Regions from separate parts of the Paraburkholderia sp. FW306-02-B genome, predicted to be linked through region 1. Evidence: predicted binding sites of a transcription regulator. Region 1 holds the regulator's gene; each other region holds the start of a gene.
What was found. The regulator LexA, encoded in region 1, represses DNA repair genes until DNA is damaged. The targets are predictions, from matches to a motif close to ACTGTATNNNNATACAGT.
Positions count from the first base shown of each region.

Region 2: a site for LexA is predicted at 2,495-2,512, ahead of recA (recombinase RecA). Genes of this name have one in related genera too.
Region 3: a site for LexA is predicted at 1,237-1,254, ahead of imuA (translesion DNA synthesis-associated protein ImuA). Genes of this name have one in related genera too.
Region 4: a site for LexA is predicted at 1,700-1,717, ahead of imuA (translesion DNA synthesis-associated protein ImuA). Genes of this name have one in related genera too.

Region 1 covers NZ_JBYSXZ010000001.1:2,812,975-2,816,911, forward strand. The annotation lists gene AC3WOG_RS12425 (sulfate ABC transporter substrate-binding protein) at 1-693, opposite strand, end outside; gene lexA (transcriptional repressor LexA) at 1,009-1,659, shown strand; gene AC3WOG_RS12435 (hypothetical protein) at 1,733-2,077, shown strand; gene AC3WOG_RS12440 (DUF2939 domain-containing protein) at 2,232-2,885, shown strand; gene AC3WOG_RS12445 (universal stress protein) at 2,918-3,382, opposite strand; gene nodI (nodulation factor ABC transporter ATP-binding protein NodI) at 3,615-3,937, shown strand, end outside.
Region 2 covers NZ_JBYSXZ010000001.1:3,935,265-3,939,201, forward strand. The annotation lists gene AC3WOG_RS17510 (DUF2889 domain-containing protein) at 1-544, opposite strand, end outside; gene recX (recombination regulator RecX) at 644-1,330, opposite strand; gene recA (recombinase RecA) at 1,338-2,414, opposite strand; gene AC3WOG_RS17525 (response regulator) at 2,650-3,417, shown strand; gene AC3WOG_RS17530 (sensor histidine kinase) at 3,426-3,937, shown strand, end outside.
Region 3 covers NZ_JBYSXZ010000001.1:1,387,444-1,391,380, reverse strand. The annotation lists gene AC3WOG_RS06130 (Y-family DNA polymerase) at 1-427, opposite strand, end outside; gene imuA (translesion DNA synthesis-associated protein ImuA) at 327-1,166, opposite strand; rRNA gene rrf (5S ribosomal RNA) at 1,557-1,669, opposite strand; rRNA gene AC3WOG_RS06115 (23S ribosomal RNA) at 1,939-3,937, opposite strand, start outside.
Region 4 covers NZ_JBYSXZ010000004.1:85,916-89,852, reverse strand. The annotation lists gene AC3WOG_RS37185 (diguanylate cyclase domain-containing protein) at 1-260, opposite strand, end outside; gene AC3WOG_RS37180 (hypothetical protein) at 673-1,365, opposite strand; gene imuA (translesion DNA synthesis-associated protein ImuA) at 1,729-2,445, shown strand; gene AC3WOG_RS37170 (Y-family DNA polymerase) at 2,366-3,835, shown strand; gene AC3WOG_RS37165 (error-prone DNA polymerase) at 3,842-3,937, shown strand, end outside.

The sequences.
Region 1 (3,937 bases):
CGCTTCGTTTTCCCACGCGATCAGCACGTCGCCGATGCCCCGTTGCACGAAGCTGGTAGTCGCGCCGCGCGCACCCGAATCCAGTACGCCGGCATTCTTATAGAGCTTACCGACGAATTCCCTGGCCTTCTGGTCGTTGCCGCCCGGCTGATGTTCGGCATATGCCCATGCAGCCAGATAGTTCCAGCGCGCGCCGCCTGAAGTCTTCGGATTCGGCGTAACGATCGACACGCCCGGCCTGGTCAGATCGTCCCAGTCCTTGATGTGCTTCGGGTTGCCCTTGCGCACGAGGAATACGATCGTCGACGTGTACGGCGACGCGTTATCCGGCAAACGCTTTTGCCAACCCTTGTCCAGCAAACCCTTATTGGCCAGCGCATCGATGTCGTAGGCCAGCGCCAGCGTCACGACGTCCGCTTGCAAACCGTCGAGCACCGAACGCGCCTGAGCGCCCGAACCGCCGTGCGACTGCTTGAAGGTGATCGACTCGCCCGTCTTCGTCTTCCACTCCTTGCCGAATGCCTGATTGACGTCCTGATACAGTTCGCGCGTCGGGTCGTACGACACGTTCAGCAGCGTCGTGTCGGCGGCGTGCGCCTGCGCCATCACGCCGACAGCCGTTGCCGCGCCGAACGCGAGCGCCGCGATGAGTTTTCCGGTCTTGCCTGCCAGCCCCGTGCCCTGATGGTTCATGCCAACTTTCTCCGCGTTGTAGTCCGCTGAAACAGCGTGTGGTGTTGTTTTGCGTCGCGGTCACGTGCACATGAGCGCCAACTCGGAGGCCAGTCTATCGAAGGGCTTTCATCATTAAAAATAATGTTTCTTCATTTTTTAATACGCAAAAGTGGTAATGACAGCTGGATAAGGCGTTGCGGCACGAAAACAGGTGTTGGAACGTCCTTCTGCGGCGCAGGAACGCCACACCAGCCGACGAACTTAAAGTAAAGCTTGAATTGCGCCGAATACTGTATAAAAATACAGTCACCTGTTCATACATACAGTGGCGCCATGACCAAACTCACCGCACGACAGCAGCAGGTTTTCGATCTGATTCGCCGGGCCATCGAACGCACCGGCTTCCCTCCCACCCGCGCGGAAATCGCCGCCGAGCTGGGCTTCAGTTCGGCCAACTCGGCCGAAGAACACCTGCGGGCCCTGGCCCGCAAGGGTGTGATCGAACTCGCGGCGGGAGCGTCGCGCGGCATCCGTCTGCTGGCGGGCCCCGAAGATTCGCCGCATCAGTTCACGCTGCCGCACGCCAGCATCATGCAACTGTCGCTGCCGCTGATCGGCCGGGTCGCGGCCGGTAGCCCGATCCTCGCGCAGGAACATATCTCGCAGCACTATGCGTGCGACCCGGCGCTGTTCTCAAGCAAGCCGGACTACCTGCTGAAAGTTCGCGGCCTGTCAATGCGTGACGCCGGCATCTTCGACGGCGACCTGCTGGCGGTGCAAAAGAAGAGCGAAGCGAAAGACGGCCAGATCATCATCGCGCGCCTAGGCGACGACGTGACGGTCAAGCGCTTGAAGCGCCGGCCGAACGGCATCGAGCTGATCGCCGAGAACCCCGACTACGAAAACATCTTCGTTCAGACCGGCAGTGCGGATTTCGCGCTGGAAGGCATCGCTGTTGGGCTGATCCGCCCCGGCGAGTTCTGAGCGCCTGCTTCTACCAACGCTTGTCCGACGCCAACGCGTCGCTGCCCCTACGTTGAATCGCCTGGAGAGACTCATGGAACGCCTTGCCCGCCTGCTGCCTTTTCGCCAGTTCGGTCGTTTGCGCCATCTGCGCAAGCTGGTGCCCTGTTCGCTGATCGAGGCGTCCACGGCCAGCTCTCCATCGCTATTCGACGAACCCGCATCGCGCGCGTCGAGCTTGCCGTCGTCGTTGCCGGCTTTCGCTCGCGTGTCGTTGAATTCGGGGCTGAATACGGCCGAGCCGGCGCGGCGCGCGCCGGTGCGCGTCTATCACGGGCCGTCGCGGTTGATCATGGTCGGCACGATAGACGCCGTGTGCCGGATGATCGATCGCTGCATCGCTGAAGAAGCCAATGTGCACGGCGCGGTGTTCGAGTAATGAGGTGTCGGGCGCGAGCGTGGTTGCCCTGCGGTTGGCCCACGGTTGCCCTTCGGTTGCCCCGCTCGCACCTCTTCAGATATTGCATCGCGTGGGATCGTTTTCGTGTGGCCGCGGTCCACGTTAGACCACCCTTGATAGAGAGCTCCACTCGATGGCAGTTTCGACACGCACCAAACGCAGCGCCACACGGCCGCTGATCGTTGTTCTGATTGTGATTGTGGTGGTGGCCGCACTGGGATTCGGCTACGCGTCGCCGTATATCGCGCTGAACAATCTGAAACGCGCGGCGGACGCGCGCGATACGGAAACCGTCAATCAGTATGTCGACTTTCCAGCGTTGCGCGAGAGCCTGAAGCAGCAGGTCACCGGCTTGCTGACACGCCGGCTCGACGCACATGGCAACGGCAACCCATTCGCCGCGATCGGCGCGATGATCGGCGTTGCGCTGATCGGTCCGCTAGTGGACGCGTATGCGACACCGGACGGCGTTGCTGCATTGCTGAACGGCATGCCGCCGCGTGGCGAACCGGGCGAACGGCCGCCTGCACCGCCTACCGCGAAAAACGCACCGGGCGCCACTGCGCCGACGCCCTCTGCCGAAAGCAGTACCGCCAATGGCACGGCTAACAACGCAACCAACAGCGCCACGCCGCCGCAACCGCCGCAAACCACGGCTGGCTATCGCGGCATCAACGAATTCGTCATCAGGTATCAGCACGGCGCGGGCGACGCGCGCTACGCCGCGATCTTGCGGCGCGAAGGTTTGTTCACATGGAAGCTGGCCGCGGTCGACCTGAACGACTGATCGTTCGGCCGACGCGGTTCATGATGCTGCCGTCAAGCCGCCGCTTGCTGCTGTTCCTGCGCGGACGAACACGCCACCAGAATGCTGCAGGAGACCCGGTCGAGCAGCGGCGTATTCCCTGCGCCCATCCACCAGCGCGACAGGCCAGTGCGGCAACGGTGGCCGACCACCACCAGGTCGACATGCAGTTCGTTGGCGAGATTGGCAATCTCGTCGATGGGATGACCGAACGCAAAATGTCCTTGCGCGCTGACGCCGCGCTCGGTGAGCCAGTCCACCCCTTCCTGAAGGATGTCACGAGCAGTTTTCTCGAAGCTGCCGCAGGCCACGTCGGTGAGCAGGCCCGCGCTTTGTGCAATGCTCGAACGCATGTCGACAACCGACAACAGATGCGTTTCCGCCTTCAGGTCCAGCGCCAGATCGGCGCCACAACGCAGCGCTTTACGGCCTTCGCGCGAGCCGTCGTAGCAGAGTAGGATTTTTTGGTAGCTCGCCATGGTTTTCTCCCGTACCGCGGGAAACGCGGTCATAAATGAATCATGGTGCGCCGCAATTCAGGTTGCAAGGGATGGAAAACGCTAAGTGCGCCCCAAGGAGATGCGAGGCTATGCCGCAGCGCAAGAAAAGGCGTACGGGCGGCCCGGTGGCCGCAAACGCCAGGCCGCCGATGCCATAGAATGAGCGGCCTTACCGGCCATTCGCGTCTTTTCCCGGAGCCTCGTTCGATCCATGTCTGAAGCCGCCATTGAATTCCACCATGTCAAAAAAAGCTACGGCGAAAAGACGGTCGTCGATGGACTGTCGTTTCATGTGAACGCTGGCGAATGTTTCGGTCTGCTTGGACCGAACGGCGCGGGCAAGACCACCACGCTGCGCATGCTGCTCGGCATTGCCGCCCCGGATGCCGGCACGATCCGCTTGTGCGGCGAGCCGATCCCCGGCCGCGCGCGGGTGGCGCGAGCGCGCGTCGGCGTAGTGCCGCAGTTCGACAATCTCGATCCCGATTTCACGGTACGCGAAAACCTGCTCGTGTTCGGCCGTTATTTTGGCCT
Region 2 (3,937 bases), 1.1 Mb from region 1:
AGCGTCCCAGCTGGAATGGCGGTTTGTCGTTGGAATGCTCGTCAGCGCTGTCTGCGCTTTTGGCCTGCTCGGTCCCTGACTTTGCCGTTGCGCCTGGCGTGCCTTCATTGGTGTTCCACACGTCGCCGGCAAATGCCTGGATCGCGGCGGTCGGCAGAAGCGCGCACAACTCGGTGAGATGCGCGCAGCCAGCCGTGCCGGCCAGCAAACGGGCAGCATCGCGACGGAAGTTGTGGAACAGATTGAGCCCGATGAGGGCACGGTAGGCGGGATTGCTGGCTTGGCACAAACCTGGATAGGGCACCCAGTCGGACGACGCTTGCGCGTCGACGACATTGAGCTTGCGATCGATGGTGATGCGAAGCCAGAGTTCATGGATCGGCTGACCCTTGGGCCGAACACCCGACGCTAGCACCACATCGCGCGGTTTTTCGTCGGTCAAGCACGCTTCCACATCCCACAGGCCATCGGCTCGCTCATAGGCTTCCGCTCTGATTGCGCGACGGTGGCGCAACTGACGGGACACTGGCGGGGAGAGCGGCATGCGGGAAAGAAAGGCCGGATTGGAAAACCCACGAATTTTAGCATACTGGGTATTTGAGACAGGGCGGAATACGCAGGGCCGCCCGGCGGGACGACGTAGCTAGTCGCTGCTCCATTCCTCGTCGATACCTTTGAGAATTTTGCCGATCGTCGTGCCGGAGAAACCTCGCGACGCCAGAAAACGCGCCTGCTTAGCCCGGTCAACGGCCGTTTCGGGAAGCTGACCGAATTTCTTTCGCCATACGGCTTGAGCACGAGCCAACTCGGTTTCGCGCAATTGCGCGCTGGCTTCTTCGACCAGAGTCTGATCGACTGCGTGCTGCTTCAACTCGCCAACGATCCGGCTCGCGCCCAACCGCGACGAGCGCCGATGAATCAGGCTTTCCGCGAAACGCGAATCGGACAGCCAGTTTTCGGTCTCAAGCGCGTCGAGCAAGGTTTCGAGCGAATCGGTTTCTTCGACAAACGGCTTCAGCTTGCGCGCGAGTTCGGACCGGCTGTACTCGCGCCGCGATAAATAACCAAGGGCGCGACCTTTTAGCGAACGGGCTGGGTGTTGGGATTTTTTCGCACCGCTGTCTTCCGGTTTCGCTTCGCCAGGTGTGCGACGCGAGCGGGTGTAGGTGGTTTCGGAAGGATCCGAGGCGGTTTGTGCGGAAGACTCAGACTGCGCGCCCCGACCTGCGGCGCGATCATGTGCGCCGAAGGATTCGAAGGGATCGGCGTCGTCACGCGGGCCGCCCGCGTGACGTCCAGCATTGGACAACGGCCGGCCCTTGCGTATCACGCGACGGTTACTCCTCTTCGTCCGCGACTTCGGCGCCTGCGCCGGTCACCGCGTCCGCCATTGCATTCACGCCCAGCGATTCGCGGATACGATTTTCGATCTCACGGGCGATGTCCGGATTTTCGCGCAGGAATTCGCGCGCGTTGTCCTTACCCTGACCGATCCGTTCGCCGCTGTAGCTATACCAGGCGCCAGCCTTGTCGACGATCTTCGCTTGCACACCGAGGTCGATGATTTCGCCCTGGCGCGAAATACCTTCGCCATACAGGATGTCGAAAATCGCTTCGCGGAACGGTGGCGACACCTTGTTTTTGACGACCTTCACGCGCGTTTCGTTGCCGATCACTTCGTCGTTCTTCTTGATCGAACCGATCCGGCGAATGTCCAGACGCACCGACGCGTAGAACTTCAGCGCGTTGCCGCCCGTGGTGGTTTCCGGGTTGCCGAACATCACGCCGATCTTCATGCGGATCTGGTTGATGAAGATCACGAGGCAGTTCGTGCGCTTGATCGTGCCGGTGAGCTTGCGCAGCGCTTGCGACATCAGACGCGCTTGCAGACCCGGCAGCGAGTCGCCCATTTCGCCTTCGATTTCAGCCTTCGGCACGAGTGCCGCGACCGAGTCGATCACGATCATGTCGATCGAGCCCGAGCGCACCAGTGCGTCGGCAATTTCGAGCGCCTGTTCACCGGTGTCCGGCTGCGAAACCAGCAGGTCGTTCACGTTCACGCCGAGCTTGCTCGCGTACTGGATGTCCAGCGCGTGTTCCGCGTCGATAAACGCTGCCGTGCCGCCTATCTTCTGCATTTCAGCGATGACTTGCAGCGTCAGCGTGGTTTTACCGGACGATTCCGGGCCATAAATTTCGACCACACGGCCACGCGGCAAACCGCCGACGCCCAGCGCGATGTCGAGGCCGAGCGATCCGGTTGAGACCACCTGGATGTCTTCGATTACCTCACCTGCGCCGAGCCGCATGACCGACCCTTTGCCGAACTGCTTTTCGATCTGCGCAAGCGCGGCAGCGAGTGCCTTGCTTTTTTCAGCAGTCAGTCCAGCCGAGCCTTTCTTGCTTTCTTCCATGAATCGTCCTTTGCTATGATGAACGGCGTCTGAGGCAGATGTGCAGCCCATTCATCACGGACAGCACACTAAACTCAGACACTGTATAAAAAAACAGTAGTTTTGGCAAGCGCGATTCTCATGCGAACGCGCATTTTTACCGCCGCGCCGCCCAAACTACCCACAATAATTTTCGGAGACCGCTGTGCGCCCGGGGGACACCCCACGGTGCCGGCAGAGCCCAGGCTGGCGCACCATGCGAATTCTGATTGCCGAAGACGACAGCATACTCGCGGACGGTCTGGTTCGATCACTCCGCCAATCGGCCTATGCTGTCGATCACGTCAAGAGCGGCGTCGAGGCGGACACTGCCCTGTCGATGCAAACGTTCGACCTGTTGATTCTCGATCTCGGCCTGCCGCGCATGTCCGGGCTCGAGGTGCTGCGCCGCCTCCGCGCGCGCAATTCGACCGTGCCGGTGCTGATCCTCACGGCTGCGGACAGCGTCGACGAACGTGTCAAAGGACTCGACCTCGGCGCCGACGATTACATGGCCAAACCCTTCGCGCTGAACGAACTCGAAGCGCGCGTGCGCGCGTTGACGCGGCGCGGCGCCGGCGGCGGCCCGACGGTGGTGCGGCATGGCTCGCTGTCGTTCGATCAGGTCGGCCGGATTGCGTATGTCAATGAGCAGGTGATCGACCTGTCGGCGCGCGAACTGGGTTTGCTCGAAGTGCTGCTGCAACGGATCGGCAGGCTGGTGTCGAAGGAACAGCTCGTCGACCATCTGTGCGAATGGGGCGAAGAAGTCAGCAATAACGCGATCGAGGTCTACGTACACAGGCTGCGCAAGAAAATCGAGCCGAGCGGCGTACGCATCATCACCGTGCGCGGGCTGGGATATTGTCTTGAGAAAGCCACGCTGCCGGCCAATGCGAACACGACTGCAACGCCTGCGGCTGACCCCGAGCCGCCCTCCTCGCCTCCGTCCGGCGCGACGCCGGCGAGCCACCACTACAAATAGAGGGCGCCATGTCCGCACGCGCAGATCGCGCCACGGCGCACGCGGCGGACCTCGACGAGGCGCGCGACGAGCGCTACGCCAACCCGTTCGCCCCGCCCGACGAGACCGAAGCCGCCGCCCTGGCACGCCCGCGCTCGCTGTTCGGCGAGATTCTCGACTGGATGCTGGCGCCGCTGCTGTTGCTATGGCCGATGAGCCTCGCGGTCACCTATCTGGTCGCCAAGTCGATCGCCAATGGGCCGTTCGATCGCGCGCTCGAAACCGACGCCTACGTGCTCGCCCGCCAGATTCATCCGGTCAACGGCGTGGCGGAGCTGGCGCTGCCCGACTCTACCCGCGATTTTCTGCGCGCCGACAACATCGATAGCGTGTTCTATCAGGTGCTCGGCACGCGCGGCGAGCTGGTGGGCGGCGAGCGCGACATGCCGCTGCCGCACGAGGAAGACCGGCCGCAGCCCGGCCTCGTCGAATTTCGCGACGACGTGCTGCGCGGCAACGATATCCGCGTCGCCTATACAAC
Region 3 (3,937 bases), 1.4 Mb from region 1:
ACACTCGCAAGCCGCCGAATAATCTCAAACCGGAGCCTACTTCCAGCAGCAACGTGTGTGCGTGGGCGAGCGACACTTTCGGTGTGTACATCAGCAATGCAAGCGCCATCGCTTCGAATGCCTGAGTTTCACGGGTGGTATCTGCGGCAAGCATTTTGAGACCTGGTGCCAACGCCAATGCATACGAGCGCGAATGACCGGCATGCACACCGGCACGCAATGCGTCGAAATCGGGCAACAGAATGTGTGCGTGATCGGCCAGCGCATAGCAATACCCACCGCCGACATCTTCGCCGACGGGAAGTTGGCTTGCGTCGGCGCCCGGCTCAGGCCGATTCGACCTGGCGGGCAAACCATCCGGAAGCGGCATGAGAGGCTTCACTGCTTCCAGCGACAAGAGTGGCAATGTGACTGCGATCCACAACATGATTGATCTCTCGTCCTTGATTGCTAACGCCCCCGTTCTCCGGCAACACGACGCCTTGTAACGGCAAAATGAGACGCAGAGGCTCTGCTAGCGGCGGGCCGCGACGCTTGAAGATATCGATCGAGATGCCGATCTCCTGCAACCATTGGCGACGGTTAATCGTCTGCGCATTGGCCGGCAAAAGTGGTTCGCAGATCATCCGCAATGGCGCCGGCGAAGATTGCGTAGCGGCTTCAACAGGACGGATCAGAAATACCAGCGATGCCGACTCCTGAGCTGCCACTTGCAGACGCCGAACCTTATCGGCGCGCGCATTCGGTAGCCACACCAGTACCGCGCCGATGCCATCCTGTTTCAATGCTTGAGCCGCGGCCCATAGAGACTGGTCTTCACCCGGGCGCACCCATAGGACTCGCCCGACATCGACACCCCAAGCCCTCAGTGCCGCGGCACATGGCTGGTAAGGCGGCGCCACGAGCATGACGTGCCGTTCGGCTTGCGTCGTAAGATGCCGAAGCGTGTGAGCGAGCAGGCGCACCTCGCCCACTCCGCCATGTTCGATCAGTAGCTCCGTCAGGCCGCCGGCCGACCAGCCTTGTCCCGGCAGCAGTTGATCCAGCGCGGCGTAGCCGCTGGAAATTACTCGCGAGTCCGCCTCGGCAAGCTCATTGCCCTGCCACACCTGACGCCGCAATTGCGGCGTCAGTGCGGTCGTCGCAAGCTGAATTGCTGCTGCCATAGACACGCTCTTTCAATGGGTAATGCTCTGCCCCACCCGGCATCGGGCAAGCATCAGACGGCAAATTTTCACTGTATATTTATACAGTATTTTGAGAAGGATGTTAAGACGGAACGACGCTGCGCGGTGCGTACAGAGGGACATTTAGGGTGGGCGATGAAGCTCACGCGGCTTGTCGTTTGCAGGTTTTATGCGGCGCAGCGATTGCTGTTTTTGGGGCTGCGGCTACGCATGGGGGGAAAGCCGGATTTGGCTGCTGCGGAGGGGCTCGGGGATGCTATAGCGCGGTGTATGTACACGGCAATGGAGGGCTTTTTTGCGTTGCGGTTTTCGGGCCGTAAACGCAGAAACCCCACCGTTGCGGGGTGGGGTTTCTGGTCTTGCATGGGAGCCTGACGATTACCTACTTTCACACGGGAATCCGCACTATCATCGGCGTGGAGTCGTTTCACGGTCCTGTTCGGGATGGGAAGGGGTGGGACCGACTCGCTATGGTCATCAGGCATGACTTGTTGCCGTACTGTTCTTTGGGAACAGCACAACCAATCGGGAAGAAGTAGTTTCTGGTGATGCTCACCAGAGGGAGTTGTGTTGTTTCCGGCACAACATCGATCTCAACCTGTGTGTTCTGCTACCCCATCTGGGGGTTCACACGCATCCCCTTCGGGGATCGGACCAGAGTAAGGGCTTTGCATGGGCCCGGAGCAAGTGCTAAAGCACTCACTCCGGCCGACAGCTAAAGCGCTAACGCTGGTCGAGACACACCTGTTATAGGATCAAGCCTTACGGGCAATTAGTATCAGTTAGCTTAACGCATTACTGCGCTTCCACACCTGACCTATCAACGTCCTGGTCTTGAACGACCCTTCAAGGGGCTCGAAGCCCCGGGGATATCTCATCTTAAGGCGAGTTTCCCGCTTAGATGCTTTCAGCGGTTATCTCTTCCGAACATAGCTACCCGGCGATGCCACTGGCGTGACAACCGGTACACCAGAGGTTCGTCCACTCCGGTCCTCTCGTACTAGGAGCAGCCCCCTTCAAATATCCAGCGCCCACGGCAGATAGGGACCAAACTGTCTCACGACGTTTTAAACCCAGCTCACGTACCTCTTTAAATGGCGAACAGCCATACCCTTGGGACCGGCTACAGCCCCAGGATGAGATGAGCCGACATCGAGGTGCCAAACACCGCCGTCGATATGAACTCTTGGGCGGTATCAGCCTGTTATCCCCAGAGTACCTTTTATCCGTTGAGCGATGGCCCTTCCATACAGAACCACCGGATCACTATGACCTGCTTTCGCACCTGCTCGACTTGTCGGTCTCGCAGTTAAGCACGCTTATGCCATTGCACTATCAGCACGATTTCCGACCGTACCTAGCGTACCTTCGTACTCCTCCGTTACACTTTGGGAGGAGACCGCCCCAGTCAAACTGCCTACCATGCACTGTCCCCAGTCCGGATCACGGACCAAGGTTAGAACCTCAAACAAACCAGGGTGGTATTTCAAGGACGGCTCCACGGAAACTGGCGTTCCCGCTTCATAGCCTCCCACCTATCCTACACAGATCGGTTCAAAGTCCAATGCAAAGCTACAGTAAAGGTTCATGGGGTCTTTCCGTCTAGCCGCGGGGAGATTGCATCATCACAAACACTTCAACTTCGCTGAGTCTCGGGAGGAGACAGTGTGGCCATCGTTACGCCATTCGTGCAGGTCGGAACTTACCCGACAAGGAATTTCGCTACCTTAGGACCGTTATAGTTACGGCCGCCGTTTACCGGGACTTCAATCAAGAGCTTGCACCCCATCATTTAATCTTCCGGCACCGGGCAGGCGTCACACCCTATACGTCCACTTTCGTGTTTGCAGAGTGCTGTGTTTTTATTAAACAGTCGCAGCCACCAGTTTATTGCAACCCCTTCACCCTCCTGGCGCAGGCCAGTCAGGCTACAGGGGCGTACCTTATCCCGAAGTTACGGTACCAATTTGCCGAGTTCCTTCTCCCGAGTTCTCTCAAGCGCCTTAGAATACTCATCTCGCCCACCTGTGTCGGTTTGCGGTACGGTCCTGTTAAACTGAAGCTTAGAGGCTTTTCTTGGAACCACTTCCGATTGCTTCTTCACCGAAGTGAATGGCCTCGCACCCTTGAATTCCGCGCCCGGATTTGCCTGAGCGCCTTCTCCAATGCAAGGACCGGGACTTCCAACACCCGGACAACCTTCCGCGATCCGTCCCCCCATCGCATTTAACAATGGTGCAGGAATATTAACCTGCTTCCCATCAGCTACGCATTTCTGCCTCGCCTTAGGGGCCGACTCACCCTACGCCGATGAACGTTGCGTAGGAAACCTTGGGCTTACGGCGAGGGGGCCTTTCACCCCCTTTATCGCTACTCATGTCAGCATTCGCACTTCCGATACCTCCAGCGCACTTTTCAATGCACCTTCGCAGGCTTACGGAACGCTCTCCTACCATGCACATTACTGTGCATCCGCAGCTTCGGTATATTGCTTAGCCCCGTTACATCTTCCGCGCAGGACGACTCGATCAGTGAGCTATTACGCTTTCTTTAAAGGATGGCTGCTTCTAAGCCAACCTCCTGACTGTTTTAGCCTTCCCACTTCGTTTCCCACTTAGCAATATTTGGGGACCTTAGCTGGCGGTCTGGGTTGTTTCCCTCTTGACACCGGACGTTAGCACCCGATGTCTGTCTCCCGTGATTGCACTCTTCGGTATTCGGAGTTTGCTATGGCGTAGTAATCCGCAATG
Region 4 (3,937 bases), on a different contig from region 1:
CGATCGACTTTCCGTCCGACCAGGTGCAGGCGAAACCTCTTTTCAAACAGCAGCGCGTCGACAGTCACGCTCGACGTGACGCCAGTAAGTGCCCGGATTTGTGCCGCCTGCTCAGTTGAAAGCGTAACGGCTGCAGCGACCGGTCCGGTAATCGGGCTAAGTTCGAGGGCATTGCTATCATGAGACAGTTGCCAGCGCGGACTTAGCGTTTCAAACGTTGCCCGAAATAAGGTGATCGCTTCGTGGTCGTGAAGGTCCATTCACAAAAGATAAATTGTCTGGACTATCTAGAGGAGCGGTTTTTACGAACTGTTACAGTGCCGCGATGCATGCTGCATTACCGCAGCGTCGGAGAAATGCAATCTGAATATCAATCGACATTAAGGAGCAAAGGAATCCTCTCCCTCAGTCGGTTTCCCGAATCGAGCGTCCTTTCCGCGATTCTCCGCATCCAGCGTGGGTTATTCAAGGCATCAGATACTTGCTGTCTTTCACTACGACAGACCGACGAATACAACACGCAATCAAGGTAACCTGACGGTTTTTCGAGAGGCGTCGTGAACTACCTCGCCAGCTATGATCAGTGCCGTCAGGTCTCTTTGAGGCGACACGACAACGCGTCGTGGACCTGTCTTTGATTTCAAAACGTTGCCCGCGCCAGGTCACCGCGACTCAATCCTGCCTCCCTCCAAGAGGCATTCTTGAATCAAAGCCTGCCGGGAATATGACTGGGTGCGGAATTGAAAACATTCGTTCGAGATATCGAACCGGCTCGGGGTCAAGGGCTTGTTTGGTTGCTTCCCACCCAAGCCGATAGCCACTGCCAATAGTAAAACCGCGAAAAAGCGTGGGTTGATCGGGTATGCGATCAAATCGGCAGAATGGCTTCTCGGACGCTAGCACAATCACGGAGTCCTGGGCGGGCGGTCTAACGCTCCACCAACTGCTGGTCGGCCTTAAGGAATCCGCAATCCTGCTGAGATCTGTGTCCTTGTGCAACCAGTGGATGCCCCACTCCGGGTTTTCCGCGGTGCCGCCGTCCATCTTGAAATAGGGCTTGTAGACCCGCAACGGGGAATCTGTATTGATTTGCGTCGCAATCAAGCATCCTGCCTTGCTTCGAACCACGAGTGCGGGAAGTTCCTGGATGTAAAGAACTGTGCCTTCTTTTCGCAAGGTTTCAGCATAGAGTTCGGCCTCTCGCCGTGACGCGTGCAAGCACTCGTTGTTGTAACGATTTATCCAGGTCGAGTGCCACGCATTGCGCCCCGTGTAAACGTGATACAGACATATGCCTTGTGCGGATGTGGCGTGCGTGCAAGGGAGACCAGGAAATTCCTCCGGCGAGTACATTGTAAGTGCCATTTGTTAGGCATCCTATCTTGAAGTCGCGGGTGTATCGTCTTTGTAAGCGGACGAACCGAACAACGTGGGCGTGTACTTATGGCTGGATTTTGCACGCTCGAGCAACATCCTTCTATGCGGAAGACCACAATGCGTATGGCGCCCACCCCTGAAGTTAAGCCAACGGTTCGCGGCACCAGCTATCACGTCGTCACACCGCTGCAAGCAGCGGCCATAGCCGCCGCGCCAGTTGAGAAAGATGATCTTGCGCCGGCCGGAAACGGCTTGCCAGCAACTGGCCGTGGCCCCCGGACCACCCCTTTTACATTTTTCCGGGATAAGCGCTACACTAGACACTGTATATTTATACAGTATTCTTGCCCCATGAGCGCCCTGCCCCGTCACCCTGAAGAAATTCACCCTGCGCTCTGGCGAGCCTCGCAGCTGGCCGCCGGTTTCGATCGGGTGGTGCCGTGCGGCCACGCCGCGCTAACCGCCGAGCTGCCGGGCGGCGGCTGGCCCGCGGGCGCGCTCACCGAACTGCTCACACCACAGCCGGGCTGCGGTGAACTGCGTCTGCTGCAGCCCGCACTGGCGACCGTCGCGTCCCGCCCCTTGCTGCTGCTGCAGCCGCCGCATCGGCTACAACCCGCCGGACTGGCGTGGCTGGGCGTTCCCGCAGCACAGGCCTGCGTGCTGCGCGCACCACGCACGGCTGATGCGCTGTGGGCCGCCGAGCAGATCCTGCGTGCCGGCACCTGCGGCGCCCTGCTCTTCTGGCAGGCCGAAGTCCGGCAGGAAGCGCTGCGGCGCCTGCATCTGGCCGCGCAGGCCTCGGACACGCTGCTGTTTCTGTTTCGCCCGCTTGCGGCCGCCCAGGCGACGTCGCCGGCGCCGCTGCGGCTTGCGCTGCGAGCCGCCAGGGGCGGTATTGAAGTGACGTTCGTCAAGCGCCGCGGACCGCAGCGCGACGAACCCGTTTTCGTTCCTCTCGTACCTTCACCTGCCCTGTTGAGCCGATATGCAACTCTGGATCGGCGTACATCTGCCGCACCTCGCCCTCGAGTCGTTTCGCCCGCGCTGGTCGACGCCACGCCATGAGGCCGGGTTTGTCGTGCTGGAGAAGGACCGCGTTGTCGCGCTCGACCGCGCGGCGCACTCGGCCGGGATCGTGTCCGGTATGCGCCGCGGTGGCGTGTTGACGCTCGCCCCCGACGCGGTCATCCGGGAACGTGATCTCACCCGTGAAGCGGAGCTTGTTCTTGGCGTGGCGTTCGCCCTGCTGCAGTTCACCCCCCACGTGGTGCTGGCGGAGGAGTCGGTCGTGCTGGCCGACGTCTCGGCGAGCCTGCGCCTCTTCGGTGGCATCCGGCCACTGCGCCGGCGGGCGGGTGAAACGGTGAGCGCGTTCGGTGTGACCGCGACACTTGCCGTTGCGCCGACGGGACAGGCCGCGTGGCTCTTCGCCCGGTCATCGGCTGGCATCGCGCTCACGTTGCGCTCCGTCGACCGTATGCTGCGTCGCGTGCCGTTACCTGCCCTGCCGCCTGCGCGCCCCTACGCCGAATGGTTCGACGGACTGGGATGCGAAACGGTCGACGACGTCCGGCGACTACCGCGCGCAGGGCTCAAGAAGCGCTGCGGCGCGGCCCTGCTCGATGCGCTCGATCGCGCAACGGGCGCGGCGCCGGAAGTGTACGAATGGCTGGAGTTGCCTCCCGCCTTCAGCGCACGGCTCGAGCTGCCCGACCGGATCGAGCATGCGGAAGCCGTGCTGTTCGCGGCGCGGCGGCTGATCCTGCAGATGACCGGCTGGCTGTCGGCGCGACAGCTGGCGATCGCGCGGTTTGTACTTGAGCTCGAGCATGAACGCGGCCGCGCGGCGGTACCGCCGACGGCAATCGAAATCGCGCTTGGCGAACCGACGTCACGCGAGGAACACCTCGTGCGCCTGCTGAAAGAACGGCTGGGCCGCGTCGAACTGGCCGCGCCGGTCGTCGCCGTTCGCCTCGATGCAAAGGACGTCCGCGAAGCGGACACGCCGAGCGAATCGCTGTTCCCGGAGCCCGGCGGCTCGCCGCAGGATCACGCGCGCCTGATGGAGCTGCTCGTCGCCCGGCTCGGCGCGCAGAACGTGCTCAAGGCGGCTCCGGTTGCCGACCACCGCCCGGAAGTCGCCGCACGCTGGCTTCCCATCGGCGAGACCGCCAGGCCCATGTTGCCGCCGCCAGATCTTCCGCGACCCACGTGGCTGCTCGACAACCCGCTGCAGCTCATCATGCGCGGCCACCGCCCGTTCTACGGCACGCCGCTGCGCATGGTCTCGCCGGGAGAACGGATCGAGGTCGGCTGGCAGGATGGGCACCCGGTGACGCGAGATTATTTTGTCGCGGAGTCCGAAGACGCGCTGCACTACTGGGTCTTCCGGGAGCGCGTAAGCGCCGTCGAGGAACGCGAGCCGCGCTGGTTCCTGCACGGCCTGTTCGGGTGATCGCCCATGGCGCCGACCTACGGCGCACTGCCCGACTATGCGGAGCTTCAGTGCGCGTCCAACTTCTCCTTTCTGCACGGCGCATCGCACGCCGAGGATCTC